Regions from separate parts of the Pseudarthrobacter sp. alpha12b genome, predicted to be linked through region 3. Evidence: predicted binding sites of a transcription regulator. Region 3 holds the regulator's gene; each other region holds the start of a gene.

Region 1 (9,842 bases), 550 kb from region 3:
GCCGATCTGCGGGTCCGTGAGGTCCGGCGCGGCCAGGATGCCGAACAGCAGGATTCCGCCGCCCAGCAGGAAGGAGGCCGTGACGGCGCGCAGGATGGCCTTAGGGGCGGTCTTCTTGGGATCCTTGGTTTCTTCCCCGAGCGAGCTGGCGGTGTCGAAGCCGTACATAACGTAGCCGGAGGCCATGGCGCCGATCAGGAAGACGCCAAAGAAGCCCAGATCGTGGCCCTCGCCGAACCCGTTGGTCTGGAAGAAGACCTCCGGCCCGCGCACCACGTGCCAGGCCAGGGCCAGGATCAGAAGCACTGCCGCGATCAGCTCCACGAAGACGCCGATGCTGTTGATCCTGGTCATCAGCTTCACGCCGAACGCGTTAATGAGGGTGGAGATGGTGATCATGATGGTGGCCAGCACCACGCCGTTCATGGCGAAGTCGTAGGGGCCGGTGCCGTCACCCACGAACTGGAAGCCGGACCACAACTGCGGCAGGGTGATTTGCAGGGCCAGCGCCACCGAGCCCAGCGCCATGATGGAGGACAGCAGCAGCAGCCAGCCGGCCAGCCAGGACGAGGTCCCGGATGCGAGCCGCTTGGCCCAGTTGTAGACAGATCCCGCCACGGGGTAGCGGCCGGCCAGCTCGGCGAAGCAGAGGGCCACCATCAGCTGGCCGACGAACACGATGGGCCAGGACCAGGCGTACGCCGGGCCGGCCATGGAAAAGCCGAAGTAGAACAGTTGGAAAACACCGGTGAGGATGGAGATGTAGCTGACACCCGCGGCGAAGCTGGCAAACTTGCCGATGCTTCGATCCAGCGTCTGGGTGTAGCCGAATTCGTCCATGCCGCTTGAATCAATACTCTTGCTGGGTTCCAATATGGACTCCTAGATCAGAAAAGCACGATGGGAACGGCCGCCCTGGGGTGCGGCGGAATAACGTTCTGCGGGGGCCGTCATTGTTGGGAATGCGGCCCCTTATAACCCGCCGCTCAGGCGAGGGACGCGGTGAGCTCCTTCTCTTCCAGGGTGTCCGCGCCGGAGTGGTCGGCGCGGATCAGATCGGCGCAGCGCTCGCCGATCATCATGACGGTGATGTTGGGGTTAACGGTGATGTGTTCTGGCATGACGGACGCATCGGCGACGCGGAGGCCGGTGACGCCCTTGACCCGCAGCTGGGGGTCCAGCGGCGACATGTCGTCGTCGGCCGGGCCCAAGCGGACGGTGCCCACCGGGTGGTAGACGGTGTTGTGGGTCTTGCGGATGTAGTCCTGGAGTTCCTCGTCCGTCTGCGCTTCGACGCCGGGCGAGAGTTCGCGGCCGGTCCATTCCGCCATGGCAGGCTGGGCGGCGATTTCGCGGGCCTTCCGGATGCCGGCCACCATGACGCGCATGTCATGGCCTTCGGGGTCCGTAAAGTAGCGGGGGTCCACCATGGGCTTGTCACGGAAGTCGCGGCTGCGCAGCCGGACCGTCCCGCGGGACCGGGCATGGGTGACGTTCGGGGTGAGGCTGAAGCCGTTCTCCGTGGTGGGGTAGCCGTGCCGCAGCGTGTTCATGTCGAACGGGACGGAGCCGTAGTGCATCATCAGGTCCGGGCGGTCCAAGCCTTCCTCGGTGGGGGTGAAGATGCCGATCTCCCACCACTGCGTGGACGTCTGCACCATGGGCTGCTTGGCCTCGAACTGGACCACGCCTTCAGGGTGGTCCTGCAGGTTCTCGCCCACGCCGGGGGAGTCCACCAGGACATCGATGCCATGCTGGGCCAGGTGCGCGGCCGGACCGATGCCGGACAGCATGAGCAGCTTGGGGGAGTCGATGGCGCCGGTGGAGAGGATGACCTCGAGGTTGGCGGAGAGCCGGTGGGTGCGGCCGAATGCTCCGTCCACCACGTCGACGCCGGTGCAGCGCTTGTCCGCGTCGAACACCAGCTGGCGGGCGCGGAGGCCGGTCAGCAGGGTGAAGTTTGGGCGCTCGATGATGGGGTGGATGTAGGACACGGAGCTGGAGGACCGGGTGCCGTCTGCGCGCCGGTTGATCTGGAAGAAGTTGGCACCGTTGACCACGGTGGTGCCGGTGTTGAACTTTGCGCGGGGAATGCCCGACTGCTCGCACGCGTCGAGGAGCGCGACGCCGGCAGGATCCACCGGGGGCACGTTCATCAGGTGCACGGGGCCGGAGTCCCCGTGGTGGGGTGCGTCCGCGCCGGCGTCCTGGTTGGTTTCCAGCCGCTTGTACAGCGGCCAGGCAGCGTCCGCGTTCCAGCCTGTAGCCCCGTACTTGGCTTCCCACTCGTCCAGGTCCTCCCGCGGCGCCCAGAAGGCGATGCAGGAGTTGTGGCTGGAGCAGCCACCCATGACCTTTGCGCGTGCGTGGCGCATGAAGGAGTTGCCGTTCTCCTGCGGTTCCACCGGGTAGTCCCAGTCGTAGCCGGATTCCAGCAGCTCCATCCAGCGGTCCAGCTGCAGGATTTCCGGGATGTTGCGGTCGTCCGGCCCGGCCTCCACCAGGGCCACGGTGACGTCCGGATCCTCGCTCAGGCGTGCGGCCACTGCGGCGCCGGCGGATCCGCCGCCGATCACGATGTAATCGAACGAGCGCTCGCTGAGGTCCTCGATGTTGTCGAAGTGCATCTAGTTCTCCTTGCCGTTGTCAGCGAACCAGCCGGTCACCTGGGGGTTGGTGTTCTGGTAGATGTGCTTGGCTTCCTGGTACTCGGCCAGGCCCGTGGGGCCCAGCTCGCGGCCGACGCCGGACTGGCCGAAGCCGCCCCATTCGGCCTGGGGGAGGTAGGGGTGGTAGTCGTTGATCCAGATGGTGCCGTGCCGCAGCCGGTTCGCCACGCGCTGCGCCTTTCCGGCGTCCTGGGTCCACACCGCGCCGGCCAAGCCGTAGATGGTGTCGTTCGCGGTGGCCACGGCCTCGTCCTCGGTGCGGAAGGTTTCCACGGTGACCACGGGGCCGAACGCCTCGTCGGTGACCACGGACATGCCGCGTTGCACCTGGTCCAGGATGGTCGGCTGGTAGTAGAACCCGGCGTCGTACTTTTCGCCTTCCGGTGCCTCGCCGCCGGTGCGGAGCCGCGCACCTTCCGCGATGCCGCGCTGGACGTAGGCGTGCACCTTGTCCCGGTGCGCTGCGGAAATCAGGGGCCCGGTTTCGGCGTCGTCATCGAACGGGCCGCCGAGCCGGATGTCCTGGGCGCGACGGACCAGCTCGGCCACAAAGCGCTCGGCGATGGTTTCCTCCACCAGCAACCGTGCCCCTGCCGAGCAGACCTGTCCGGAGTGGACGAACGCGCCGTTGAGGGCGTTGTCCACGGCGGCGTCGAAGTCAGCGTCGGCGAAAATGACGTTGGGGTTCTTGCCTCCCAGCTCCAGCGCCACCTTCTTGACGGTGCCCGCGGCGGCCGCGGCGATCCGCTTGCCAGTTTCCAGGCCGCCGGTGAAGGAGACGAGGTCGACGTCGGGATGTTCAGAGAGCGGTGCGCCCGCCTGGGCGCCGGCGCCGGTGACGAGGTTGGCCACCCCGTCCGGCAGGCCGAGGTCCTGCAGCAGCTGCATGGCCAGGATGCTGGTGGACGGGGTCAGCTCGGAGGGCTTGAGGACAAAAGTGCAGCCGGCAGCCAGTGCGGGGGCGATCTTCCACGCGGCCTGGAGCAGGGGGTAGTTCCACGGCGTGATCAGGCCGCAGACGCCGACGGGTTCGTAGACGATCCTGCTCACGACGGCGGCGTCCCCGGCGTCCACCACCCGGCCCGCCTGCTGCCCGGCCAACCGGCCAAAGTATTCAAAGCACGCGGCGATGTCGTCCATGTCGATGCGGCTTTCGACCATCCGCTTGCCGGTGTCCAGGGACTCGGCGCGGGCGAACTTTTCGCGGCGTTCGCGAAGTTCCGCCGCAACCTTCAGGAGGAAGGTGCCGCGCTCAGGAGCCGGGACGGAGGACCAGACGCCGGAATCGAAGGCGGCACGGGCCGCTGCGATGGCGCGTTCGGCGTCTTCCCGGCCGGCCTCGGAGACCGTGGCCACCAGCTCGCCGTCCGCCGGGTTGTGGATCCGGCGCACAGCGCCGGACGCCGCCGGCTCCCACACGCCGTTGATGAACAGGGAGGAAGCTGTCTCAGTTTCTTCGGTGGGGGCTGCATCCCGAACCGGTGTGGCGTAAGTCATAGGAAGGACAGTAATGCACGTTGAACAAGTGTTCAATACATTTCTTGAACACTTGTTCAATGACTTTGGTGGGGTTACCGTTGCCTTGCAGACAGCCGTCTCAGGCGAAAGCGATCTGCTCCGTGCGCTCGATGCTCCGCTGGATGGAGGCCTTGTCCACGCCGAGCAGCGCGGTCAGCCACATGCCGTTCTGGATGACCACGATGTCCGCAGCCCGCTCCCTGCACGCCTCCCATGACAGCGCGGGTTTCGCGTTGGAGACGAGCGCTGCCAGGCCGTCGATGTACCGGTCGAAGGCGGCGGCGTTGATCTGGGCGTAGTCCTCGTCGGCCTGGGCCAGGGCCCAAAGGTGCAGGCGCAGGGACAGGTACCGCGTGGTCAGCAGGTCGGCGGCGGCCACGCGCCGGAGGGCCTTGCGCAGCTGTTCGTCGGGGGCCACTGAGGGGTCCGGGGCAACGAGCAGCAGGTCATGCTCATCAACCCGGCGCAGGGCGGCCCGAATGAGGGTGGTCTTGTCGTCGTAGTAGTAGTTGACCAGGCCCAGCGCCACGCCGGCTTCCCGTGCCACGGCGCGCATGCTAACGCCCGAGATGCCGTGGCGGGACAGCAGATCTATCGCCGCTTCGAGGATGCGGGTCTGTCTGTCCACTTGTTCGCCGGAGTTCACGGCACTGGTCCCCATCCGGCCAGACTATTGCCTAACCGGCCGGGAACCCATTTTTCGAAATTTGGCCCCTGCCTGCTGACAGTGTTTGAAGGCTTCTTCGGCAGGGCACATTCTTTGCACACTCTGATGTATCTGGACAGCTTGGAGAACGATGGAAAGCGCAAGCCTCATTGCCCTGTTATTCGCCGGCCCCATCCGCGCGGGCGATAGCGCGCAGCCCCACGCGCCGCAAATCAGTGCGAAGCCCGGGTGGAAGCGGCCCGCGTGGCTGGCGTTCAGGAGCAGGACTGCAACTTTCCTGCACCGGCTGGCCTGGGCGGTAGAACCAGACCCGCGCTGATGCAGATAAATCCCTGCCGGGCGCTGTGGCACGCGCAAACGCCGGTCCGGCTTATTGCCCGGCGTGGTCCGCGCGCTCCAGCAGGCGGGACACCCCGTAGCCGATGACCAGGCCCCAGAAGGCTGCATGGATGTTGAAGAGGTTCAGGCCGGAGATGGTCACCACGAACGTCACCAGCGAACCCAGGGTGAAGCTGGTTGCGAAGGCCGTCACGAAGGCCTGCTGGAGGGCCCGCAGCATCGCTATGCCGCCCAGTGCCAGGACGAATTCCTTGGGCGCTGCCAGCATCAGCCGCGTCAGCGTGGGAGCAAATGCTGCGAACACCAGGGCCAGTACGCCGTACGCCACCGCCGCCGTGTAGTGGCGCTGGCGGCTCCCCGACGACGTCAAAAGGGCGTTGGTGGGACCTGTGACGCACGCGGAAACGGCGCCGAACCCGGCGTTCAGCACCGAAAACGCGCCGGACGCAATAGCGAAGGCATTCACGGGCGGCTGATGGCCGGAGGCGCGGAGCACGGCAATGCCCTGGCCGTTTTGAACGAACAGTACGGTGATGGCCAGCGGAACCACCAGCTCAAGCTGGGCAGCCCAGGTGAATTCAGGGGCCGTGAAAACCGGGGTGGCCAGGAGCGGTCCGCCGGGCGGGAGGTGGAACTGGCCGCTGGCCGCCACGGCAATGCAGCCCGTCACCAGGGTGCCCAGGACCGGCGGCAGGAACCTGCCAAGCATGGGAACTGCGGTGAGGACCAGGAACGCGGCCACCATCGGAGCAGCCACTGCCGGGTTCTCCTGGGTCGAGGCAACGATGTCCGTACCGAATTTCAGGAACACCGCGGCCACCATGGCCATCACGAGCGGCATGGGCACCAGCGCCATGGCTTTGCGCACCACCCCGGTGGCGCCCAGGGCGAGGATCAGCACCCCGGACGTGAAGAAGGCCCCGACGACTTCGGGGAAGGCCAGGTGCTGCAGGGACGGTCCCAGGAGCACCGTGCCGGGGATGGACCAGGCGAAGCCCAGGGGCTGCCGGTAAATGAGCGACATCAGCAGCGTGGCCGCCCCGCCGGAAAAGAGAATGCCAAAAACCCAGGACGACAGCTGGCCCTGCGTCAGGCCACCGGCCGTCCCGACGGCCAAGGTGACGGCGATGGGTCCGGACGCCGCGAAGATGAGTCCGATAGCCCCGTTGGAGACATAGGACAGGCCCATGTCGCGAAGGATCCGGCGCGGACCCGCGGGCCGGACGCCGGGGCGTTCCAGCAAGGGTTCCGGCGCCGGTGCCGGCGGGGCTGACCCGACGGACGTGGCGGGCGGGTGGTGGCGGGGATGGCTCATCGGGGCTCCTGGCTGGGGCGGAAAAACCGGAGGCGCTCCGAAGCATCAGCTCCGGAGCGCCTCCGTGCGGGGGTGTCTCCCAGTTTGCGTGCTACTTCTTCTGGCCCTGCTTTGCCAGGACGTAGTCATAAACTACTTCCTCGCCCTTCCCGTCGGTACGGGGGCGGGGGTCCAACATCAGTTCAGGCTTCACGGCCGAGGCGATGTCGTCCGCGTTGTGGGGGTCGCCGGGGAAGTACAGCTGCTGCGTGACCGGCTCGTAGCCCGGCGCGGATACCTTGATGTGGATGTGCGCGGGACGCCAGGCGTGCCAGCCCGCGGCGTTGATCAGCTGCCCGCAGGCGCCGTCCGTGGGGATCTGGTAGGGCGCCGGACGCATCGTGTTGATCTCGAAACGGCCGTCGTCGGAGGCCTTGACGGTGGCCCGGAACAGCCAATCGGGCATGCCCGGGGCGTACTGGGAGTAGAATCCGGCGGCGTCCGCGTGCCAGATCTCCACCTGGGCACCTTGGATGGGGTTGCCGTCGGTGTCGGTGAACTGGCCGGTGAAGCGCAGCGGGGTGCCCTCTTCGTCGTCGCGCATTTCCACGGTGGCGGGCGTCTGGAGTTCCGGAGAGCCGGGAACGTAGTAGGGACCCTCGATGGTGCCGACGGTGCCGGGACGGTCCTGGGAGTTCACGTCCTCAACGGTGTGTTCAAGCCAGACGTCGAGGAACAGCGGCCATTCACCGTCCGTGCCCACCTTGATCAGCCATGCTTTCAGGGCGTTGTATTCCTCATAGGTGACCTGGTGCTCGACGACGATGTCGTTGGCGGCCTTGATCAGTGCGCCGGCCAGCAGGCTCACCCGTTCCTTGGATACATCCACGCGGGAGAGCTTGCCTGACGCAGCGAACCGCTCGGTCGCCTTGGAGCCTGCTTCGACGGCGGTGCCTTCGTTTTCCGTGCGGCTGTCCGTTGGGGTTTGGGTCATGACGATGTCCACCTTCTTCATTGAATGGGACAGGAAGGGCTCCTGCTCCCCACGCGGCCTGCGGGGCGGGACGTTCCACCTGCCCTGCTCGGCACCGCGTGATCTCGATCTCAAGCGTAGGCCCGCAGATAAGGACGCTACAAATATCAACTAGGCGTCTTTTGAGTCATTATCAGTACATAAATACACCCTTGGTGGAACCTAGGTATTTGCCTGATGTGAGGGCAGTCACCAGCGGCAAGAATTGCTGGACAACGTCCGCCGCCGAAGCCTCTTCCCGAGTGGACCTCCGCCCATCCGTCCAGCAATCTCCAATGAAGGAGCACGCCATGACCGAGAACCTGATCCATGCCCGCGAGGTCCTTGCCGACGCCGTGATCGACGACCGAGAGAACGGCGTCATCCGGGCCAAGCGCGAGATCTTCACCGACCAGGAGATCTTCGAACTTGAGATGAAGCACATCTTCGAAGGCAACTGGGTGTACCTCGCCCACGAGTCGCAGATCCCCAACGTGGGGGACTACTTCACCACCTACATTGGCCGCACCCCCGTGATGATCACCCGGGATAAGGACGGGAACCTGAACTGCCTGGTCAACGCCTGTTCGCACCGCGGCGCCATGCTGTGCCGCCGCAAGACGGACAACCGCACCACCTTCACCTGCCCGTTCCACGGCTGGACCTTCAAGAACTCCGGCGAGCTGCTGAAGGTCAAGGACTCCAGGAACGCCGGCTACCCGGAGACCTTCAACAAGGAAGGCTCACACGACCTCACCAAGGTGGCCCGCTTCGAGTCCTACCGCGGCTTCCTGTTCGGCTCGCTGAAGGCTGACGTGCTCCCGCTCGTGGAGCACCTCGGGGACGCCACCAAGGTCATCGACTCGATCGTTGACCAATCACCCGAAGGCCTGGAAGTGCTGCGCGGTTCCTCCACCTACACCTACGACGGCAACTGGAAGGTCCAGGCCGAGAACGGCGCCGACGGCTACCACGTCACCGCCGTGCACTGGAACTACGCAGCCACCACGGCCCGCCGCAGCGCCGGAGACTCCGCCAACAAGACCAAGGCCATGGACGCCGGCAAATGGGGCAAGGTCAAGGGCGGGTTCTACTCCTACGACCACGGGCACCTGCTGCTGTGGCAGGAATGGACCAACCCCCAGGACCGCCCGCTCTGGGACCGCCGCGACGAGCTTGTGGCCAAGTACGGCGAGGAGATGGCCAACTTCATGATCAACATCTCCCGCAACCTGTGCCTGTACCCGAACGTCTACATCATGGACCAGTTCTCCTCGCAAATCCGCCACTTCCGGCCGATCTCCGCGGACCAGACTGAGGTGACCATCTACTGCATCGCCCCCAAGGGGGAGTCCCAGGAGAACCGTTCCAAGCGCATCCGCCAGTACGAGGACTTCTTCAACGCCACGGGCATGGCCACCCCGGACGACCTGGAGGAATTCCGCTCCTGCAACAAGACCTACTGGGCCACCAGCGCCCCGTGGAACGACATGACCCGCGGATCCACCCACGAGATCGCCGGCCCGGACGAGCAGGCGCAGGCCCTGGGCATGACCAGGGTGATCGCCTCTGGCGTGCGCACCGAAGACGAGGGGCTCTACCCCATCCAGCACGGGTACTGGAAGGAAGTCATGGACCGGGCCCTGGCGGAGGAAGAGGAGCGTTCCACCCTGGAATCCGTTCCCGTCACCGCCTGAGAGAGCCCGCCGGAACCACAGAGAGCGCAGAACCTATGACCAACCTGATCCACACCGCCCCGGTCCTGCAGACCGCGGAGGAGATCGCAACCCTCGAAACCGTCCGGGCGTTCCTCTACCGGGAAGCCCGCCTGCTGGATGACCGCCAGTTCGATGAATGGCTGGAGTGCTACCACCCGGACTCCGAATTCTGGATGCCGGCCTGGGACGTGGACGACCAGCTGACGCAGGATCCCCAGAACGAGATCTCCCTGATCTACTACGACAACCGCGGCGGCATTGAGGACCGGGTGTTCCGGATCAAGACCGACAGGTCATCGGCCACCTCCCTCCCGGAGCCGCGCACGGGCCACAACATCACGGACGTCGAGGTTGTGGCGAACGACGGCGGAAAGGTGGACGTGCGCTTCAACTGGTTCACCCTCTACTTCCGCTACAACACGACGGACACCTACTTCGGCACCAGCTACTACACGGTGGACCTTTCCGGCCCGCAGCCGGTGATCCTGAAGAAGAAAGTCGTCCTGAAGAACGACTACATCCACCACGTGGTGGACGTCTACATGATCTGACCTGCCCCCAGCCGGCGCCCGGTACGTACGGGCTCCGCACGGCAGGTCCCATTCCGTGCCCGCCGGGCACGCCA
Region 2 (9,842 bases), 1.7 Mb from region 3:
TCCGGTTTGGGCTCCCACAGTGCGCGGGCCACGGGCAGGTTGGGCAGCGGCTGGTCCAGCGGAACAACGTCGACGGCGTTGGCCACCAGGCGGAAACGGTCCCGCATGTCGGACAGGGCGACGACGACGCCCGGGGAGGCATCGGCGTCGAACACCAGCCGGACCGGATCTTCCTTGCCGCCGATGCCCAGCGGGTGGATTTCCAGCCGCGGCTTGGTGGCCGTCAGGGAGGGGCAGACCTCCAGCATGTGGGCGCCCAGGATCTTCTCCGAGCCGGGCTCCAGGTGGTAGGTGTAGTCCTCCATGAGGGAGGCGCCGCCCGGCAGGCCCGCGCCCATCACCTTGGCGGCGCGGACCAGGATGGCAGTTTTCCAGTCCCCTTCGGCGCCAAAGCCGTAGCCGGCAGCCATCAGCCGCTGCACGGCGAGGCCGGGAAGCTGGCGCAGGGCACCCAGGTCCTCGAAGGACGTGGTGAACGCCGCAGAGCCGTTGCCCTCCAGGAAGCTGCGCAGGCCCAGCTCGATCCGGGCGCCGTACCGCAGCGATTCGTGCCTGGCCGCGCCTGCGCGGAGCTCCGGCACCACATCATAAAGGCCCTCATACTCGGCCACCAGGGCGTCGACGTCGGTCTCCGCCGCACCGTGCACGGCGTCGGCAAGCTCGTTGACGGACCAGGTGTTGACTGCGACGCCGAAGCGGAGCTCGGCCTCGGTCTTGTCGCCTTCGGTGACGGCCACGTTGCGCATATTGTCGCCAAAGCGCGTGAGCTTCAGGCTGCGGACGGCGGCCCAGCCGGCGGCGGCGCGCTGCCAGGACCCCACCTGGCGTGCCACCTCGGGGTTGGAGACGTGCCCGACGACGGTCTTCCGGGCAATGCCCAGGCGTGACTGGATATACCCGAACTCGCGGTCGCCGTGAGCGGCCTGGTTCAGGTTCATGAAGTCGAAGTCGATGTCCGCCCACGGCAGGTCCCGGTTGGCCTGCGTATGCAGGTGCAGCAGGGGCTTCCGCAGCAGGTCCAGGCCCTGGATCCACATCTTGGCAGGGCTGAACGTGTGCATCCAGGCCGTCACCCCGATGACCGAATCATCCGAGTTCGCCTCCAGCGCGGTGCGGCGGATGGCATCCGAATCGGTCAGGACCGGTTTCCAGACGATCTTTACCGGGACGGCCGAACTGGCGTTGAGCTGGTTGGCGATCTCCTGCGACTGGGCCGCCACCTGCTTGAGGACTTCCTCCCCGTACAGGTGCTGGCTGCCGGTGAGGAACCAGACCTCGTAGCCGTCGAGGGACGTGTTTGCTGCGGTGCTCATAAATTCTCCTGGGAAGCTAAGGTGACGGCGCTGGTTATTGGCCGTAGACGTTCTGGTAGCGGGCGTAGAGGGATTCGATGGAGCCCTGGTCGATGGGCAGCGGATCGCCCAGCTGCCTCGAGATATGCACCGTGCGCGCCACTTCCTCGCACATCACGGCGGCCTTCACGGCGGACCTGGCATCCTTGCCGATGGTGAACGGGCCGTGGTTCTGCATCAGGACCGCCGGTGAATTGGAGTTCTTCAGCGTCTCCACGATGCCGTGGCCGATCGAGTCGTCGCCGATCAGTGCGAACGGGCCCACCGGGATGGAGCCGCCGAACTCGTCCCCCATCATGGTCAGCACACACGGGATTGCCTCACCCCGGGCGGCCCAGGCCGTGGCGTAGGTGGAGTGCGTGTGGACCACCCCGCCCACCTCCGGCATGTGGCGGTACACGTAGGCGTGCGCGGCAGTGTCCGACGACGGCGACAGCGGCGGGTTGCCCCAATCCACAGTGCCGCCGCCCCCAACGTTGGTGCCCCTGACTGGCGTGCCATGCAGGTCGGTCACGATCATTTGCTCCGGAGTCAGGTCCTGGTAGGAGACGCCGGAGGGCTTGATGACCATGAGGTCGGTGCCGGGCACCCGGGCGGAGACGTTGCCCGCGGTCCACACCACCAGTTCGTAGCGGGTCAGCTCGGCGTGCAGCGCACACACTTCCTGGCGGACACGGGCGATGGTTTCCAGGATTCCGGTTTCGGTGCTCATGCGGACACCTCCACGGTTGTTTCGGGCTCGGATCCGGCGCCGGGCAGGACGGTCCGGGCGGCTTTGCGCTGGATGGCCTTGAGCCGGTGCATCACGTCATTGCTGCCACGGCCAAAGTAGTCGTGCAGGATCTTGTACTCCTGGAACAGTTCGTCGTACGCGGCCGCGTTTTCCGGGATCGGCGTGTAGACCTCGCCGGGTTCGGAGCCCATGGCCCGGGCAGCTTCGCGGATGTCCGCGTATTCACCCGCAGCGACGGCGGCATGGATGGCCGATCCCAGGGCCGGGCCCTGCTCCGAGCCAATGGTGGACAGCTGCAGGCCGGTGGCGTCCGCGTAGATCTGCATCAAAAGTTTGTTCTTGAGCAGGCCGCCGGCCACGATGAATTCCTTGACCGGAACGCCGGCGTCACGGAAGGCGTCCACGATGGTGCGTGTCCCGAACGCGGTGGCTTCCAGCAGGGCACGGTACGTGTCCTCGGGCCTGGTGGCGAGGGTCTGGCCCACCACGATGCCTGAGAGCTCGTGGTCCACCAGGACTGAGCGGTTGCCCGAGTGCCAGTCGAGCGCGATCAGGCCGTGCTCCCCGATGGCCTGCCGGGAGGCCAGTTCGGTGAGGTATTCGTGGATCCCCAAACCCGCGTCCTTGGCAGCCTGGTGGTATTCAGGCGGCACGCCGTACTTGGTGAACCAGCCGAAGATGTCCCCCACGCCGGACTGCCCGGCCTCGTAGCCCCACAGCCCCGGGACGATGCCGCCGTCCACCGCCCCGCACATTCCCGGCACCTCCCGCAGTTCCGTGCCGTTCATGACGTGGCAGGTGGAGGTGCCCATGATGGCCACCAGCTGGCCGGAGTCCACTGCCTTGGCAGCCGGGGCCGTGACATGGGCGTCAACGTTTCCCACGGCCACGGCGATGCCCTCCGGCAGCCCGGTCCAGGCTGCCGCCTCCGCCGTCAGGGTGCCGGCGGCGTCCCCCAGCCGTCCGATGGTGTGCTCCAGCTTCGTGCTGACAAAATCCTTGAAATCCGGGTTCAGGGCGGCCAGGAAATCCTCCGAGGGATACCGCCCGTCCTGGTAGATGCCCTTATAGCCGGCGGTGCAGGCGTTGCGTACATACTGGCCGCAGAGCTGCCAGACGATCCAGTCGGCTGCCTCCACCCAGTGGTCCATTTCGGCGTAGGCCTCCGGATCCTCTTCCAGCAGCTGCAGTCCCTTGGCAAACTCCCATTCGGAGGAGATCAGTCCTCCGTAACGGGGAAGCCAGTCTTCACCCCGCTCGGCAGCAATCCGGTTGATCCGGTCGGCCTGCGCCTGGGCGGCGTGGTGGCGCCACAGCTTCACGTAGGCGTGCGGACGGTTGGCGTAGCCGGGCAGTTCGTTCAACGGTGTGCCATCGGCTTTGACGGGCACCATGGTGCAGGCGGTGAAGTCCGTGGCAATACCGACGACGGCGGCCGGATCGATCCCCGCGTCAGCCACCGCGGCGGGGACCGCGGTGCGCAGGACGTCCCGGTAGTCGTTAGGCACCTGAAGCGCCCATTCCCCGGGGAGGCGTGGACCGTCGTCGCCCGCCACGTCTTTGGGCAGGGAATCGGTCACCACCGCATGGGGATACTCGTGGACGGCGCTGCCGAGCTCCTTGCCGTCGCGGACCCGTACCACCACGGCACGGCCTGAAAGGGTTCCGTAGTCCACTCCAATGACGAAGTGGTCCTGGCGGGGCTCGGAGCTGGAAGAGAACAGCGCATCTGGCATGGGGTTGCCTCCGTCCGGGAGGCATGGGCCTCAATACCGGTTTTTGTAGGGTCAGGGTCAAGCTAAGTGCTGCAGCAAGTGTGAACGCTAACAAAGCAGAAGTCAACGAAGTCGAAATACTTTCGAGGTTTCGGGCACGGAACTCTTGTTAGCGTTCACAAATCAGTCTATATTGAACCGACACATCAACAATGTGGCCAGGACCCGGAGCGCCGTTGCTTCCCGGTCCAACAACACTTCGCGGTAATGCTGCCGCGGAAGGAGATAATGGTGAGAATCAAAAAACTCATGGGCGCGGTGGCCCTTGTCCTCGCCCTGACCGTGGGGGCTACCGGTTGCGGCTCCCGTGGCGGAGCCAGCGAATCCAGCAGTGCGGCGAAGCCCAGCGACTCGCTGGTCGGCATCTCAATGCCTACCCAGACATCCGAACGCTGGATTGCCGACGGCGCCAACGTTGAGAAGTCCCTGAAGGACCTTGGTTATAAGACGGACCTCCAGTTCGCCAATGACGACATTCCCACCCAGGTGTCGCAGATCGAAAACATGCTGACCAAGGGCGCCAAGGCCCTGATCGTTGCCGCCATTGACGGCACCACCCTGACCGATGTCCTGGCAAAGGCCAAGGAGCAGAACGTCAAGGTCATCGCCTACGACCGCCTCATCAACGGCACGCCCAACGTTGACTACTACACCACGTTCGACAACTACACCGTGGGCGTCCAGCAGGCCACCTCGCTGCTGACCGGCCTGGGCCTCGTAGATGCCAGCGGCAAGAAGGTGGACGGCAAGGGCCCCTTCAACATCGAACTTTTCGCCGGGAGCCCCGACGACAACAACGCCAACTTCTTCTGGACCGGCGCCATGGACACCCTCAAGCCCTACCTGGATGCCGGCACCCTGAAGGTCCCCAGCGGCCAGACCAAGTTTGAGCAGGCCGCGATCCTTCGCTGGCAGGCTCCCGTGGCGCAGAAGCGCATGGAGGACATCATCACCTCCGCCTACAGCTCCGGCACCAAGCTGAACGGCGTCCTTTCCCCGTACGACGGCCTGTCCATCGGCATCATCTCGGCCCTCACCAGTACCGGCGGCTATGCCAAGGGCACCCTGCCGGTGGTCACCGGCCAGGACGCCGAGAAGGGCTCCGTGAAGTCCATCATCGCCGGTGAGCAGTACTCCACCATCTTCAAGGACACCCGCCAGCTCGGCGCCCAGGCCGTCAAGATGGTCGACGCCGTCCTCAAGGGCCAGGAACCTGAAACGAACGACACCAAGACCTACAACAACAAGGTCAAGGTTGTGCCGGCCTTCCTGCTGAAGTCCGTGATCATCACCAAGGACAACTACAAGAAGGAACTGATCGACTCGGGTTACTACAAGGACGCCGACGTCAAGTAGTCAGCGACCGGGGGCTGTGGCCGGACCTCCATCCGGCCACAGCCCCGCCCGCAACCTCCTGCAGCAGCAGGAGGCCAAGCTTCGACCAGTCAGTGGGAATTGACGATGAACACACCCATTCTTCAAATGCGAGGAATCACCAAGACGTTCCCGGGCGTGAAGGCGCTGCAGGACGTCACCCTGGATGTGAACCGTGGAGAGGTCCACGCCATCTGCGGTGAAAACGGAGCCGGCAAATCAACGCTCATGAAAGTGTTGTCCGGCGTTTATCCACACAACACCTTCGATGGGGAGATCCTCTTCGAAAACGAACCCTGCAACTTCTCCAGCATCTCGGACAGCGAGAAGCGGGGCATCGTAATCATCCACCAGGAACTGGCGCTGAGCCCGTACCTCTCCATCGCCGAGAACATCTACCTGGGCAACGAACAGGCCACCAACGGATGGGTGGACTGGCGCAAGACCAACCTGGAGGCAGCAAAGCTGCTGGCCCGCGTGGGCCTGGACGAGAACCCCGTCACCCCTGTGCAGCACATCAGCGTGGGCAAGCAGCAACTCGTGGAAATCGCCAAGGCGCTGTCCAAGGAAGTGAAGCTGCTCATCCTGGACGAGCCCACGGCCGCCCTCAACGACGAAGATTCCGGCCACCTGCTGGACCTGATCCTCCATTTGAAGGGCCAGGGGGTCACCAGCATCATCATCAGCCACAAACTCAACGAAATCCGCAAGGTGGCCGATGCCGTCACCATCATCCGGGACGGCAAGACCATTGAGACCCTCCGGCTCGATGAAGGCCAGATCACCCAGGAACGGATTATCCGCGGCATGGTGGGCCGGGACCTTGAGAGCCTGTACCCGGACCGCGAGCCGAATATCGGCGAGGAAGTCCTCCGGATCGAAGACTGGTCCGTCCGGCATCCCCAGGACCACAGCCGCATGGTGGTCAGGAACGCCAACCTGCATGTCAGGAAGGGCGAAGTGGTGGGACTTGCCGGGCTGATGGGCGCGGGGCGCACTGAACTCGCCATGAGCGTTTTTGGCCGCACCTACGGCACCGCCACGTCCGGCAAGGTCTACAAGTACGGCGAGGAGATCAACACCTCTACCGTCTCTGACGCCATCAGGCACGGCATTGCCTACGCCACCGAAGACCGCAAGCACTACGGCTTGAACCTCATCGAGGACATCAAGCGCAACATCTCGCTTGCGGCGTTGCGCAAGCTTGCCAAACGCGGCTTCGTGGACAAGAACCAGGAGACCGTGGTGGCCAACGGCTACCGCAAGAGCATGAACATCAAGGCGCCCTCGGTGGCCGCCATCACGGGGAAGCTCTCCGGCGGGAACCAGCAGAAGGTAGTGCTGAGCAAATGGATGTTCTCGGACCCTGATGTGCTCATCCTCGATGAACCCACCCGCGGGATCGACGTCGGCGCCAAATACGAGATTTACACGATCATCACCAAGCTCGCGGCCGAAGGAAAAGCCGTGATCGTCATTTCCTCGGAACTTCCCGAGCTCCTGGGCATCTGCGACCGGATCTACACCCTCGCCGCCGGCCACATCACCGGTGAAGTGCCCATCGCCGAGGCCACCCAGGAAACCCTGATGCACTACATGACCAAAGAGAAGGAATAGCGAAATGTCCGCCTTACGAGAATCGCTCGGATTCCTCACAAGCCGCCTCCGCCAGGTTGGCATCTTCGTTGCCCTGATCCTGATCGTCCTGCTGTTCCAGGGACTGACCGGCGGGATCCTGCTGGAACCGCAGAACGTCACCAACCTGGTGGTCCAGAACAGCTACATCCTCATCCTGGCCATCGGCATGGTGATGGTGATCATCGCCGGGCACATCGACCTTTCCGTCGGCTCGGTGGCCGGGTTCATCGGTGCCGTTGCCGGCGTCATGATCGTGCACTGGGGCTGGCCGTGGTGGGCCGCCATCCCTGCCTGCCTGCTGGTCGGTGCGCTGGTCGGCGCCTGGCAGGGCTACTGGATCGCCTATGTGGGAATCCCGGCCTTCATCGTCACGCTCGCCGGCATGCTGATCTTCCGCGGGCTCACGCTCATCACCCTCAAGAACCAGCAGATCACACCCTTCCCCGCCGAACTGCGCGCCTTGGGCGGCGGCTTCCTTCCGGACATCTCGGGCGGCACGTCCGTGCTGGAATGGCTGACGGTCATCCTGGGCGTCGGTGCTACGGCTGCCCTGCTGATCCAGGCCTTCAAGGAGCGCAGGATCCGCAGGAATTTCGATCTGGAAAGCGAACCCCTGGTCTGGTTCGTCATCAAGACCGCCTTCACGTCGCTGCTCATGCTCATCATCACCTTCCTGCTGGCCTCCTACCGCGGCACGCCCATCGTCCTGGTGGTCCTGGCCGCGCTGGTGATTGCCTACACCGCGCTCATGAACAACAGCGTCTTCGGGCGGCACACGTACGCAATCGGCGGCAACCTCCACGCAGCCGAACTGTCAGGCATCAAGACCAAAGCCGTCACCTTCCGGCTCTTCGTGAACATGGGCGTCCTCTCCGCGCTGGCGGGCCTTGTCTTCACCGCCCGGCTCAACTCGGCACAGCCCGCCGGTGGAACCGGCTTCGAACTGGACTCCATCGCTGCAGCGTTCATCGGCGGCGCCGCCGTCACCGGCGGCATCGGAACAGTGGCCGGAGCAATGATCGGCGGCCTGATCATGGGCGTGCTCAACAACGGCATGTCCATCCTGGGTCTGGGCACCGATTACCAGCAGCTCATTAAGGGCCTGGTACTCCTTGTCGCCGTCGGCTTCGACATCTTCAACAAGAACCGCGGCGGCGGCGGTGGTGACCTCGGGAAGCGGTTCAAGCTGAAGACCAGCCCTCCGCCGGCACAGGAGAAGCCGGCGCCGGCAGCCAGCGAAACGGTGGACGCAGGCATCAAGTAGGACAGCTGGCACCTGCACGTATAAAGGCCCCCGTGGCCCTGGACCGAATCCAGGGCCACGGGGGCCTTCCTTGCGTGCGGCTCCTGCAGCACTTTCCCGGCAACCGCTCAGGGCGCTGCCAGACCGGTTGCTGCATCTGCCGGCGAGCGCCGGCGCCGGCTCAGCACGATGAAAGGCGCCGCAAGCAGCTGCACCGCGCCGCCCAGGGCCAGTGACGCCGGATAGCCGTAGAGGTCCGCTGTCCTGCCAAGCACTGGCTGCACCACCACTCCCCCGCTGGACCCCATCAGCGAGGCAAAACTCAGGACTGTGGCCCGCTGCTTCGAGGCAATCATGTCGTTGAGGTACGCCTGGCGCACCGGGGTGCCGGCCGAGGCAACCACCGCCCAGAGCGCCAGGAGCACCAGGGCCAGCCAGAAGACGTGGGTAGCCAGGAGCACCACCAGGACCACCGAGCTGGTGATCGTGGAAGCGATCAGCACCGTGGTGCGCCGGCCCACCAGTTTCCGGACCAGCGGGGCAAGCCAGCCGCCCACGATGTCCGCGCCGGCAACGATGGCCGCTGCCAGGCCTGCGATGGCGTAGGCCTTGGGATCACCGGAGAGCTGCAGCAGGTAGGGCTGGAGGGCGTAGAAAACATAGAACCCGACGCCCTCGGTGAACGGGGCAGCCAGCATCATGTACCTCACCGGCGGATTCTTTAGTCCACCGTCCAGTGACGCCCGCAGGACAGCGCGCGTGGCCTGCAGTGGGTGGGCCGAACGCTCCGGGGTGAAGCCGACGTCGTGCATGAGCAGGAAGGCCACTGCAAACATTGCCACCAGCACCGCGACGCGCAGCAGGAACGGCACACCCAGGTTCGTTGCCTGCGCGATGACCCCGCCGGCTACTGACCCGACCAGCATGGCGATGCCTGAAACCATCTGGCCGCGGCCCAGGACCGCTTCCAGCCCGCCGTCGTAACCGGAAAAGTGCAGTGCGTCCACCAGCCAGGCTTCCACTGCCCCGGAGAAGAAGGTGAAGCCAAGGCCCAGCAGCGCGGAGACCGCTGCCCACCACCAGAACGGCGCGGACAACTGCCACAGCAGGTAGTAGAGGTACGTGGACGCTGCCAGGGTCACGGTCCCCAGCAGGAAGGACGTGCGGCGCCCCCAGCTGTCCGCCACCACCCCGGTTGGCACCTCGAAGAGCACCATCCCTGCCGTGAAAAAGGCGTTCGCGGCGAAGGCCTCCAGGTTGGTCAGCCCGGCGTCGAGCAGGAACAGCGTATTGATCCCCCAAATGAACGATGCCGCAAGGGTGTTACCCAACGTCAGCGTCAGGTATACGGTCTGGATCTTTCGTGCTGCGGCGTTCACGGGGGCGCGCTCTTGGAATGTTCCCGCCGGAATCAGGACGGGCTGTAGTTCGGGGGAACGGGGTCATGGCGCAGGTACTCCCGGCGGAACCGGCCGGTGCCTGCCGTCAGTGCCCGCAGTTCCACCGCATACCGCAGGAGTTCCTGGTCCGGAACTTCGGCACTGATCTCCGTCAGCCCTTCGCCGGAGGAGGTGGTGCCGGTGAGGTGTCCCCGCCGGCCGGACAAATCGCTCATCACGGTCCCCACGTGTTCGTCAGCAACGGTGATGGACACGGAGGACACCGGCTCCAGCAGCTGGACCTTCCCGGCGGCCGCGGCCTCCCGCAGCGCAAGGGCCCCCGCCGCC
Region 3 (9,842 bases):
AGGGGCTGTTCACGGTCGCGGCCTTTCCCTATTCCGCCACGGCGGCAGTGATGAGGGCTTTCAGGGTGCCCTTCTCGATTTCGCCGAGGACTCGGGAGGCCACCCGCCCCTGCTTGTCCAGCACCAGGGTGGTGGGCACGGCGCCGGGCGGCACCAGGCCGGACACGGACAGCAGGACGCCGCCGTCCTTGTCGTCAAAGCTGGGGTAGGTCAGGTTGAAGGTCTTCTCGAACGCCTCCGCCGTTGGCTTCTCGTCCCGGAGGTTGACGCCGAAGAACTGCACGCCCTGGTCCTTGAACTCCTGGTGCAGTTCTTCGAGGAGCGGTGCTTCCACGCGGCACGGCGCGCAGGCGGCGAACCAGAAGTTCAGGACGCTCACCTTGCCCTGGAAATCGGCAGGGGTAACGGCGGCGCCGCTGAAGAGCGCGCCCTGGATCTGCACGGCTTCCTTGCGGTCCCCGGCGGCGAACTCGGTCACGGAGCCGTCGCCGGCCACGTAGTTCTTGTTGTCGCCGGCCTTGGCCTGCTTGGCCAGCGCATCCTCCTGGGCACAGCCGGACAGGCCCAGGGTCAGCGCGGTCAGGGCCATGCCGCCTGCTGCAAGCAGGCTGCGGCGCGAGGGAAGGTTGTTGTTGCTCACTGCTAGGCTCCAGGGGTGCTGGCGGCACCGGGAAGAAGGGATGCCGCGGGCTCGCTGTACTCGACCCGCAAAAGCGAGCCGTCGTCGTCGAACACCAGGGACGTGACGGATGTCAGGGTGCACTCGCGCTTGCGCGGGTCATGCCACAGGGGCCGGCCCTCAGCGCTCAGCCGCGCGGCCCAAATGGGGAGCTGGTGGCTCACCAGGATGGCCTCCGGGCCTTCGGCGCCAAAGTCGCCGGCAGCCAGCTCGATGGCCCGCAGTCGCGCATGCTGCGCGGCGGCCGCCACCCGGGCGGCCTGCTGCTTGTACGGTTCGCCCCACGACGGGCGCAGCGGGTTGACCAGGTGCGGCCAGTGCCGTGGCCGGCGGAGTTCGGCCTTGGTGACCTTCATGCCCTCGAAGTAGTTTTCCGCCTCGATGATGCGCTCATCGGTGTGGATCTGCAGGTGCAGCGCTTCCGACGTCGGCCGCGCGGTTTCCTGCGCACGGTCCAGCGGCGAGGCGGCCAGGTAGGTGATCCGGGCACCGTGCTCGGCGCGCTGCCGGAAGTGTTCGGCAAGCGTCCGGGCCATCTCCTGCCCCAGTTCGGAGAGGTGGAATTCGGGGAGCCGTCCATAGAGAACGCCGTCGGGATTGTGGACCTCGCCGTGGCGGAGCAGATGGACAGTGGCTTGGGGCATGTTTACCAGTTTCTCAAAGATGGCGTGCGATCCGAAATCTCCTGCACGTGCTTTCTACAAAGAGTAGAACTGAAGTTTTTGAAGAAATGTTCCGGAAGCGGGAACAAAACATGCAAATGCATGTTTATACTGGATGCAGCAAGTTAGTTGAGACTTCAACCGATGAAGGTTCAACCGCAGGACCACGGCAGGCATTCACAACAAGGAGCAACATCATGGCACTTCCCGCAGACGTCACCACCGGCACCTGGACCCTGGACAACTCCCACAGCGAGATCGGCTTCACCGTCCGGCACGCCGGCATCAGCAAGGTCCGCGGCCAGTTCACCGAAGCCGCCGCCACGCTTGACCTCACCGAGGATGTGGCCGATTCCAGGATCAAGGCCACCATCAAGACCGCCAGCTTCGATTCCGGCGACGCCAACCGCGACGGCCACGTCAAGGGCGGGGACTTCTTCGACGTGGAGAAGTTCCCGGAAATCTCGTTCGTCTCGAACGGCCTGGTGGCCAAGGGCAACAGCTACGAGCTCAACGGCGACCTGACCATCAAGGGCGTCACCCGCCCGGTGACCCTGGAAACCGAGTTCAATGGCGTGGCCGTTGACCCGTTCGGCAACACCCGCGCCGGCGTTTCCGCCGAAACCACCATCAGCCGCAAGGACTTCGGCCTGACCTGGAACGCCGTCCTGGAAACCGGCGGCGTGCTGGTCAGCGACAAGGTTGCCATCAACCTGGAACTCGCCTTCATCGCTCCCGCAGCATAAGTTCCCCCTTCAGGGCACCCCGGAACCTGGCCTTCCCGGCCTGGGCCGGGGTTCCCTGTTTAACGGCAACCACCTGCGCGAATACCTGCTGAATCACCCACACCGGCGCCCGCCGGGGGTACGGTGGACTTAAGCCATGCCGGGGGGAAGGCAGAGGACCGATTCCCGGCAGCCTACCCGGATCCCCACCTGCAGAAGGAACGCCATGAGTACTCCTCCCGTCCCGCCGCCCGCGCCCCAAGACCCCCATTCCGGCAATGACCAGTCCGGCAACCAGCAGCCCGGACCGCAGCAGCCCCGCTACGGTCAGAACGCGCCCCAGTATGGCCAGAACGCACCGCAGTATGGTCAGAACCAGCCCCAGTATGGTTCCCAGCCGCCGGCAGCGCCCCAGTACGGCCAGAACGCACCGCAGTACGGGCAAAATGCGCCCCAGGGTCCGGGCTACGGCCAGAACGCACCGCAGTATGGCCAGTCGCCGTACGGCCAGTACCCATCGGAGCAGCCGCAGGCCGCCGGTAGCAACGGCGTCCCGCAGTTGGTGAACATCTCGTTCTGGCTGTTGATCGCGTCCGCCGTGATTTTTGTCATCTCGATGCTCACCGGGCTGACCCAGCTGGATGATCCGATGTTCAGGAAGACTTTTGAGGACCAGATGGCGGCCGGTGGCGCCAGCGGGGTCACGTATGACGACATCAAGAGCGTCATCGCCGGCACACTGGTGGTCTTCGCCATCATCGGCGCCGCCCTCTACCTGCTGGTGGCCTTCTTCATCCGCAAGGGCAAGAACTGGGCACGCATCCTGGGAACGGTGTTTGCAGCGCTGTCCATATTCGGCCTGTTCGGAGTGCCCAGCATCGGGACGCTCGGGACCGTCCTGGGGATCGCCGCCATCGTGCTGCTCTACCTCCCTGCCGCTGCCCCGTACTTCCGGAAGCAGCAGCCCTTCGCCAACCCGTACTCCGGCGGCTTCGGCAACCCTTACGGGCGGTAATCAGCACCTCTACTGACAGACGAGCGGCCCGGGATGCAGCAGTGCATCCCGGGCCGTTTGTCTGTCAGCCGGGTGTTCGGAGCCCGAAACCCTTTACGCTGTCTGCCCCGGCGCCTGCGCCCGTTGGGCGTGGTAGGCCAGGATCTGGAGTTCGGTGGCCATGTCCACCTTGCGGAGGTTGACGCCTTCGGGAACCTGCAGCATCACGGGCGCGAAGCTGAGCACGCTGTGCACGCCGGCCGCCACAACCCGGTCGCAGATGCCTTGGGCCACCGCCGCCGGAAGTGCCAGGACCACCATGTTGGCCCCGGTACGGTGCAGGACGGTCTCAAGGTCTGCCACATCGCTGACCCGCAGCCATCCCACCTCGTTGCCCACCACCATCTGGTCCGCGTCGAAAATCGCCACGACGTCGAACCCGCGGGATTCGAAGCCGCCGTAGCGGGCCAGCGCCTTGCCCAGGTTTCCGGCTCCAACGATGGCCACCTTCCAGTCATGCGTCAGCCCAAGGGCCGCGGCGATATGGCGGCTGAGGTACTGGACCTCATAGCCAACGCCCCTGGTTCCGTAGGACCCCACGTGGGACAGGTCCTTGCGCAGCGTAGAGGAACTGACACCGGAAGCTTCCGCGAGGGATTCGGAGGAGACACGCTCAACCCCCTCGGCCAGCAGGGTGTTCAGGGCACGCAGGTAGAGCGTCAACCGGGCCACGGCAGCAGGTGGAATCTGCTTTGCCGGCGCGCCCGTGGCATCCGGAAGGTCCGGGACAGGCTGGGGCGTTGAATCCAAGGACGTCACTCATATCCCCCTAATGGGCCATGGCGCGCTGCAGGACGCGTTCCAACCGGGCTTCGTCGATCTTCCAGAAGTCGCGCTGCACCCCGTCCACCAGGACCACCGGGATTTCCTCGGCGTAACGCTCCCGCAGATCGGGCTGGTTGTCCACCAGCTCTTCGCTCCACGTAAGGCCCAATGAGGCGGTGACCCGGCTGACGGCGTCGCGCGCCTCTTCGCAAAGGTGGCAGTCAGCTTTGGTGACCAGGACGACGCGGGGGGTAGCCATGGCTTAACGGTATCGCCGTTCGCGCCGTGCGGGCGACGCCGACGGCAGCCAACGAGTGGATTGACTAGACTCAAGTCCATGCCCGAGGAGAAATACGTCGCCGTAGTCACGCGGCCGGTTGCTGCGCCGCAGCCCGGTGAGGCGGCGTTTTTCGACGTGGACAATACCTTGATGCGCGGGGCCAGCCTTTTCCATGTGGCGCGGAAGATGCACCAGCGCGGAGCCTTCACCCTGGCCCAGGCCGCCGGTATGGCCTGGAAGCAGTTCAAGTTTGTGGCCCGCGGCGAGAACATGGACGATGTCCATGCCGTCCGGGACTCGGCCCTGACCCTGGCAGTGGGCATCAGCGTGGACGACATCAAGGCGCTGGGCGAAGAGGTCTACGACGAAATGATCGCCTCGCGGATCTGGCCGGGCGCCAAAGCCCTGGCCGAACAGCACCTCCGGGTGGGCCGCCGCGTCTGGCTGGTGACGGCCACACCCATCGAAGTGGCAACGGTCATCTCCACCCGCCTGGGACTGACCGGAGCCCTGGGGACGGTGGGTGAAGTGTCGGACGGCATGTACACCGGACGCCTCGTTGGAGACATCCTGCACGGCTCAGCCAAGGCCGTGGCCGTCCAGGCCATGGCGGACCAGGAAGACCTGGACCTCAAGCGCTGCTGGGCTTACAGCGACTCCTACAACGACGTCCCGCTGCTGTCACTGGTTGGACACCCTGTGGCCATCAACCCCGACGCCAAGCTTCGCCGCCACGCCCGCGACCGGAACTGGCCGGTCTACGATTTCCGCGCGGGCCGGCGCGCTGCCACGCTGGGCCTGAAGGCAGCAACCTTCGGCGGTGTGGTCTACGGCCTCTGGAAGGGCTTCGCCCGGATCCGCGGCCCCCGGGCATAGCCGCCCCGGCATAAACGAAATGCCCGCCGCCTCGGAAGGCGACGGGCATTTCCACGCTGTTCGAAGTATCTCTACTTCTTGTTACGGCGCTGGTGACGGGTCTTGCGAAGCAGCTTGCGGTGCTTCTTCTTGGCCATACGCTTGCGACGCTTCTTGATAACTGAACCCACGAAAGTTCCTTACAAACTAGATGCAGTACCTGTCTGATGGAGAATGTCCGTGGACAGAGCTACGAACTGAACAACTGACAGATTCTTACAATGACGTAAAACGTTCCTTAACAGGGTACCGCCTATCGGGAGCGGCTCGGGACAGGCCGCCTCAGGCGGTCTCGGTGTGGCCGTCCACAACAGCACCCTTGAGGTACTGTTCAACGGCATTTTCGGGGACCCGGTAGGAGCGGCCAAAGCGCACAGCCGGCATTTCGCCGGAGTGGACCAGGCGGTAAACAGTCATTTTGGAGACGCGCATGACCTCGGCTACTTCAGCCACGGTGAGGAACTTCGCGTTGGAGAAGTTCTGTTCTGCCGACATTTCCCTATTTTCCTTTGCTGACGGATGGACAACAGTCACCCCAGGTACGTGCCAATGCGGTGTTCTGATGCTGAGCCATCCACCAACCACCTCATTAGATACTCTAGATGTTCCTGTGGCAGATGTGAAAGTAGTGCCTACCCTATTTCAGCCCCCTAATTCGACTGCCGCCGCTTCCGGGCCGATGCCGCAAGCTGCTCCAGGACGGACGCGGAAACATCCCAGTCCATGCAGGCGTCCGTAACGCTCTGGCCGTAGACCAGTTCGGAGCGTCCCGCCGCGTGCTCCGCAACATCCAGGTTCTGGGCGCCGCCCACCAGGAAGCTTTCCAGCATTACACCGGCCACCGCCCGCGCCGCCGCTCCCCCTTCCTCAAGCTGGGCGCCGATTTCCAGCGCCACCTCAGCCTGCCGGTGGTGGCTCTTGCCGCTGTTGGCGTGGCTCGCGTCCACGATCAGACGCGGGTTGAGCCCCTTGCCCGCCAGTTCGGTGGAGGCACGTTCCACGTCGGCCGCTGAGTAGTTGGGCCCCTTGCGGCCGCCGCGGAGGATCACGTGGGTGTCCGGGTTTCCTGCTGTTGCCACCAGCGCGGCCCGCCCTTCGCCGTCAATCCCCAGGAAGGCCTGCGCCGCCGCCGCCGCTCCGCAGGCGTCGATGGCCACCTGCAGGCCGCCGTCGGTCCCGTTCTTGAAGCCGACGGGCATGGAGAGGCCGGAGGCAAGCTGCCGGTGGATCTGGCTCTCCGTGGTGCGTGCACCGATGGCGCCCCAGGAGATCAGGTCCGCCATGTACTGGGGGCTGATCGGCTCCAGGAATTCGGTGGCGGTGGGCAGCCCCAGCGCGGTGACCTGCTGCAGGAACTGCCTGGCGGTGCGGAGCCCGGTGGCCATGTCGTGGCTCCCGTCCAGCCGGGGATCGTTGATCAGGCCCTTCCACCCCACGGTGGTGCGCGGCTTCTCGAAGTAGGTCCGCATGATGATCAGCAGGTCTTCCTTGTGCTTCTCGGCCTGGCTGACCAGCCGGCGGGCGTATTCCAGGCCGGCCTTGGGATCGTGGATGGAGCAGGGGCCCACGATGACCAGGAGGCGGTCATCCACGCCGTCCATGATGGCGCGCACTTCGTCGCGTCCGCGTTCGACGACGGCGGCCGCGCGGGCGTCGAGGGGCAGGTCCGCGATCAGTTCGGAAGGGGTGGGCAGCGGGGTGAATTCGCTGACGCGCAGGTTCGAGGTGGACTTGGTTTCGCTCGAGGGGGCGGCTGCTGTTGCGGTGCTCATGATTCGGGTCCTGTTCCAGATGGGAAGCGGGCCCGGATTTCAGAACCCGCCGGAGAAACGGCGAAGGGCAGAGAATGATCTCTGCCCTGTTGGCTCTGAAGGAAAGTTGGATGCGTGTCAGTTAGACGCGGGCCCCTCCAGAGCCAACGAAAAATACGCATACCAACGGTTAGTCATGGAAAAGACCATAGACCCGGGTCAGCGCGGCCGCAAAATCAGCGTCCGTCACATTGCGGTCAGCGCGATTTTTGGAGGCCCGCCACCAGTTCCGCATGCCTTTGGTCAGTGAGGCGGTACCAGTACATGGTGCCGACGGCGGCCAGCACCAGGACGGCCGGCAGCAGCCCGGCAGCGGCCCGGATGGCCAGCACCGCCGGCCCGGCCTGTTCCTGCCCGGCCGAGGAGTACCCTCCCCATGCCAGGGCGAAGGCCACGAGGCCGCCGCCGAAGCCCATTCCCAGTTTCCGCGTGGCGGCCAAAAGTGCGTAGTTGATGCCCTGGACCCGGACCCCGGCCTTCCATTCGCCGTATTCGACCGTGTCTGCGATTAGCGCCCAGGTGAGGATGCTTACCGTCGCGGCTGACAGTTGCGCCAGGACCATCCCTGCAACGGCCAGCCAGGGCACGTCCGCCGGGGCCAGGAAGACCACCAGTCCGCCTGCCGCGCCAAGCAGGCAGCCCACGGTGAACACAGCCTTCTTGCCCCACTTCGCCACCGGGCGCGGCATCACGACGGCGAGTGCCAGGGTGATGACCACCTGCGTTGCCGCCATCAGCGGGAAAAGATCAACGCGGGACAGCACATCGCGCAGGTAATAGAACTGGGCGGCCACCGTGGCGGAGTTCCCGGTGACCAACAGCACGGAACTGAGGCAGAGGACCACCAACGGCGAGTTGACCCTCAGCGCGTCCACGGTTTGGCGCCAGGTGATCCTGGGAACGCTGCCGGCCACCTGTTCCCGGCAGGCAATCCCGGTGAACACGTAGAGCCCCGAACCAACCACCGCGAAGACCAGCGTCATCACGGTGAAGATCTGCTGGACATCCCCGCCCCTGCCCAGGAGCGGTGCCACGAAGAAGCCGAGCGTCGCCCCCACGGACAGCCCGCCGATGGTCCGCGCACCGGCCAGCCTGGCACGCTCCCGGGGGTCCTGGGTCATGGCGCCGACCAGACACCCGTAGGGGACATTCACCAGGCTGTAGGCAAGGCACACCAGGAAGTAGGTGCAGTAGGCGTAGGCGAGCTTCAGGGAGGGCTCGACGTCCGGCACATGGAAAACGGCAGCGCCCAGCACCAGCGGAACGAAGCCAAAGACCAGGAAAGGCCGGAATTTGCCCCATCGGCGGCTGTGGAAGCGGTCCACGATGCGGCCGGCAGCAATGTCCGTGAAGGCATTGAACACCCGCGCAACCACCAAAAGGGTTCCGGCGGCAGCCGCACCGATTCCGGCAATGTCCGTGTAGTAGACCAGCAGGAACATGTTGGCGGTGCCGATGATCATGCTGTTCGCCGCGTCCCCGGCGCCGTAGCCCACCACCGCGGCCCTGTTTAGTCGCTTCATTGCTTCCTGTCCCCGAAGCGAGAAACCGCTTTCTCGCCTCGAGAGCAACCTACCCCAAAATCTTGCGCAGAAACACCAGCTGCCGGATCCAGTGGTGTTCCTGGCCGCCCTCGTGGTTATTGAACCGGTACACCTCAATGTCCTTCACGGCGCCGGTGGCCGATGAGGCGTTCGTGCCGGTCCCGTAGGCGTTGTAGCTGGCGAAAACCGTGGACGGCGGGCAGATGTCATCCATTTGCGCAGCGGAGTACAGCGCCGGAACCGTGGCCCAGCGGGCCAGGTTGACGCCGTCGAAATAGTTGAGGACGCCCAGCGCGGAGTCGTAGCGGTCCCGGTGCCGCGCAAGGAACTGCGCAATCTCGGGGTAGGGCCCGCGCGGAGTGATGTCGATGGCGCGGGGGAAGTCCTGGAGGAAGGGGACGTCGGGCAGCGCGGCGATGACGCCGTCGAGCCGCCCCGCGGTGAGGCCTGCCGTGGCCACCACCAGGCCGCCGCCCTGGCTGACCCCGGCCAGCACCACTTTGGCGGGGTCGATGGCGGGATGGGCCTGGGCTGCCTCCACGGCGCGGAAAGCGTCCACGTAGACGCGGCGGTAGTAGTAATCCTCCCGGCTGGAGATGCCCCTGGTCATCAGGCCGGCGTGCGCCACATCCCCGGCTGACGGGTGTGGATCCGCCGTGTGCCCCAGCGTGCCGCCGTAACCTTGGCCGCGGGTGTCCATGATGAAATGCGCGTACCCGGCCTGCGCCCAGCGCGTGTCCTGGTTAACCAGTCCGCGGCCACCGGAGTAGCCGACGTAGTTCACCACCACCGGAAGCCGGGCACCCGCCTCCCGGTGTGCCGGCAGGTGCAGCCAGCCCTTGACCGGCGCGCCGCCGAAGCCGGCAAAGGTGACGTCAAAGGTGTCGATCACCGCCAGGTAGTTCTCCACCGGTTCAAAGGTTGCGTCCAGCGGGAAGGCGCGGGCTTCGTCCAGGGTGGCATCCCAGAACGCACCCAGGTCCACCGGCGGAGTGACATCCGAGGTGTAGCTGCGCAGCTGGGCCAGGGGAAGGTCGAAAAGGGGCATCATTGTCCTGTTCTGTTTTCGGATGTTCGGCGGGGTCGCGGTGGAGTTCTTCTATTTCTACTGCACGTACCCCTGGCGCACGGTGATGAGTGGTTCAAAGCGCCGAAGGCTCGTGCCGGCCGCGATGATTCCGCGCAGGTGCGGCAGCCCGCCGGTGGCGGCCCCGGCGGCGCGCGCCTGGACCAGGACGTTGCCCAGCGCCGTGGCTTCCACGGGACCGGCCACCACCGGGCGCCCGGTGGCATTGGCGGTGAGCTGGCAGAGCAGGGCGTTCTGGGAGCCCCCGCCCACCACGTGCACCACATCCACGGCACGGTCGGCGAGCCGTTCCGCAGCGGTGATGGTCCTGGCGTAGCCGG

The links. The regulator Rex, encoded in region 3, represses fermentation and respiration genes when NADH is low (regulators of the CRP and FNR family bind a similar motif). The targets are predictions, from matches to a motif close to CTTGTGAANNNNTTCACAAG.
Region 1: a site for Rex is predicted at 7,697-7,716, ahead of benA (benzoate 1,2-dioxygenase large subunit). Genes of this name have one in related genera too.
Region 2: a site for Rex is predicted at 3,964-3,983, ahead of araB (ribulokinase). Genes of this name have one in related genera too.

The regions. Positions count from the first base shown of each region.
Region 1 covers NZ_CP196746.1:3,280,133-3,289,974, reverse strand. The annotation lists gene ACTAQI_RS15215 (APC family permease) at 1-840, opposite strand, end outside; gene ACTAQI_RS15210 (GMC family oxidoreductase) at 987-2,627, opposite strand; gene ACTAQI_RS15205 (aldehyde dehydrogenase family protein) at 2,628-4,166, opposite strand; gene ACTAQI_RS15200 (TetR/AcrR family transcriptional regulator) at 4,267-4,848, opposite strand; gene ACTAQI_RS15195 (benzoate/H(+) symporter BenE family transporter) at 5,225-6,508, opposite strand; gene catA (catechol 1,2-dioxygenase) at 6,600-7,481, opposite strand; gene benA (benzoate 1,2-dioxygenase large subunit) at 7,811-9,196, shown strand; gene benB (benzoate 1,2-dioxygenase small subunit) at 9,232-9,768, shown strand.
Region 2 covers NZ_CP196746.1:4,467,936-4,477,777, reverse strand. The annotation lists gene araA (L-arabinose isomerase) at 1-1,313, opposite strand, end outside; gene ACTAQI_RS20770 (L-ribulose-5-phosphate 4-epimerase) at 1,348-2,064, opposite strand; gene araB (ribulokinase) at 2,061-3,821, opposite strand; gene chvE (multiple monosaccharide ABC transporter substrate-binding protein) at 4,089-5,216, shown strand; gene mmsA (multiple monosaccharide ABC transporter ATP-binding protein) at 5,322-6,851, shown strand; gene mmsB (multiple monosaccharide ABC transporter permease) at 6,856-8,136, shown strand; gene ACTAQI_RS20745 (MFS transporter) at 8,244-9,494, opposite strand; gene ACTAQI_RS20740 (elongation factor G-like protein EF-G2) at 9,527-9,842, opposite strand, start outside.
Region 3 covers NZ_CP196746.1:2,731,680-2,741,521, forward strand. The annotation lists gene ACTAQI_RS12600 (cytochrome c biogenesis CcdA family protein) at 1-13, opposite strand, end outside; gene ACTAQI_RS12605 (TlpA family protein disulfide reductase) at 29-589, opposite strand; gene ACTAQI_RS12610 (histidine phosphatase family protein) at 643-1,323, opposite strand; gene ACTAQI_RS12615 (YceI family protein) at 1,539-2,087, shown strand; gene ACTAQI_RS12620 (hypothetical protein) at 2,293-3,081, shown strand; gene ACTAQI_RS12625 (redox-sensing transcriptional repressor Rex) at 3,175-3,879, opposite strand; gene ACTAQI_RS12630 (glutaredoxin family protein) at 3,890-4,144, opposite strand; gene ACTAQI_RS12635 (HAD family hydrolase) at 4,223-5,041, shown strand; gene ACTAQI_RS12640 (30S ribosomal protein bS22) at 5,113-5,211, opposite strand; gene ACTAQI_RS12645 (helix-turn-helix domain-containing protein) at 5,363-5,575, opposite strand; gene ACTAQI_RS12650 (3-deoxy-7-phosphoheptulonate synthase) at 5,731-6,852, opposite strand; gene ACTAQI_RS12655 (glycoside-pentoside-hexuronide (GPH):cation symporter) at 7,089-8,414, opposite strand; gene ACTAQI_RS12660 (acetylxylan esterase) at 8,464-9,483, opposite strand; gene ACTAQI_RS12665 (rhamnulokinase) at 9,541-9,842, opposite strand, start outside.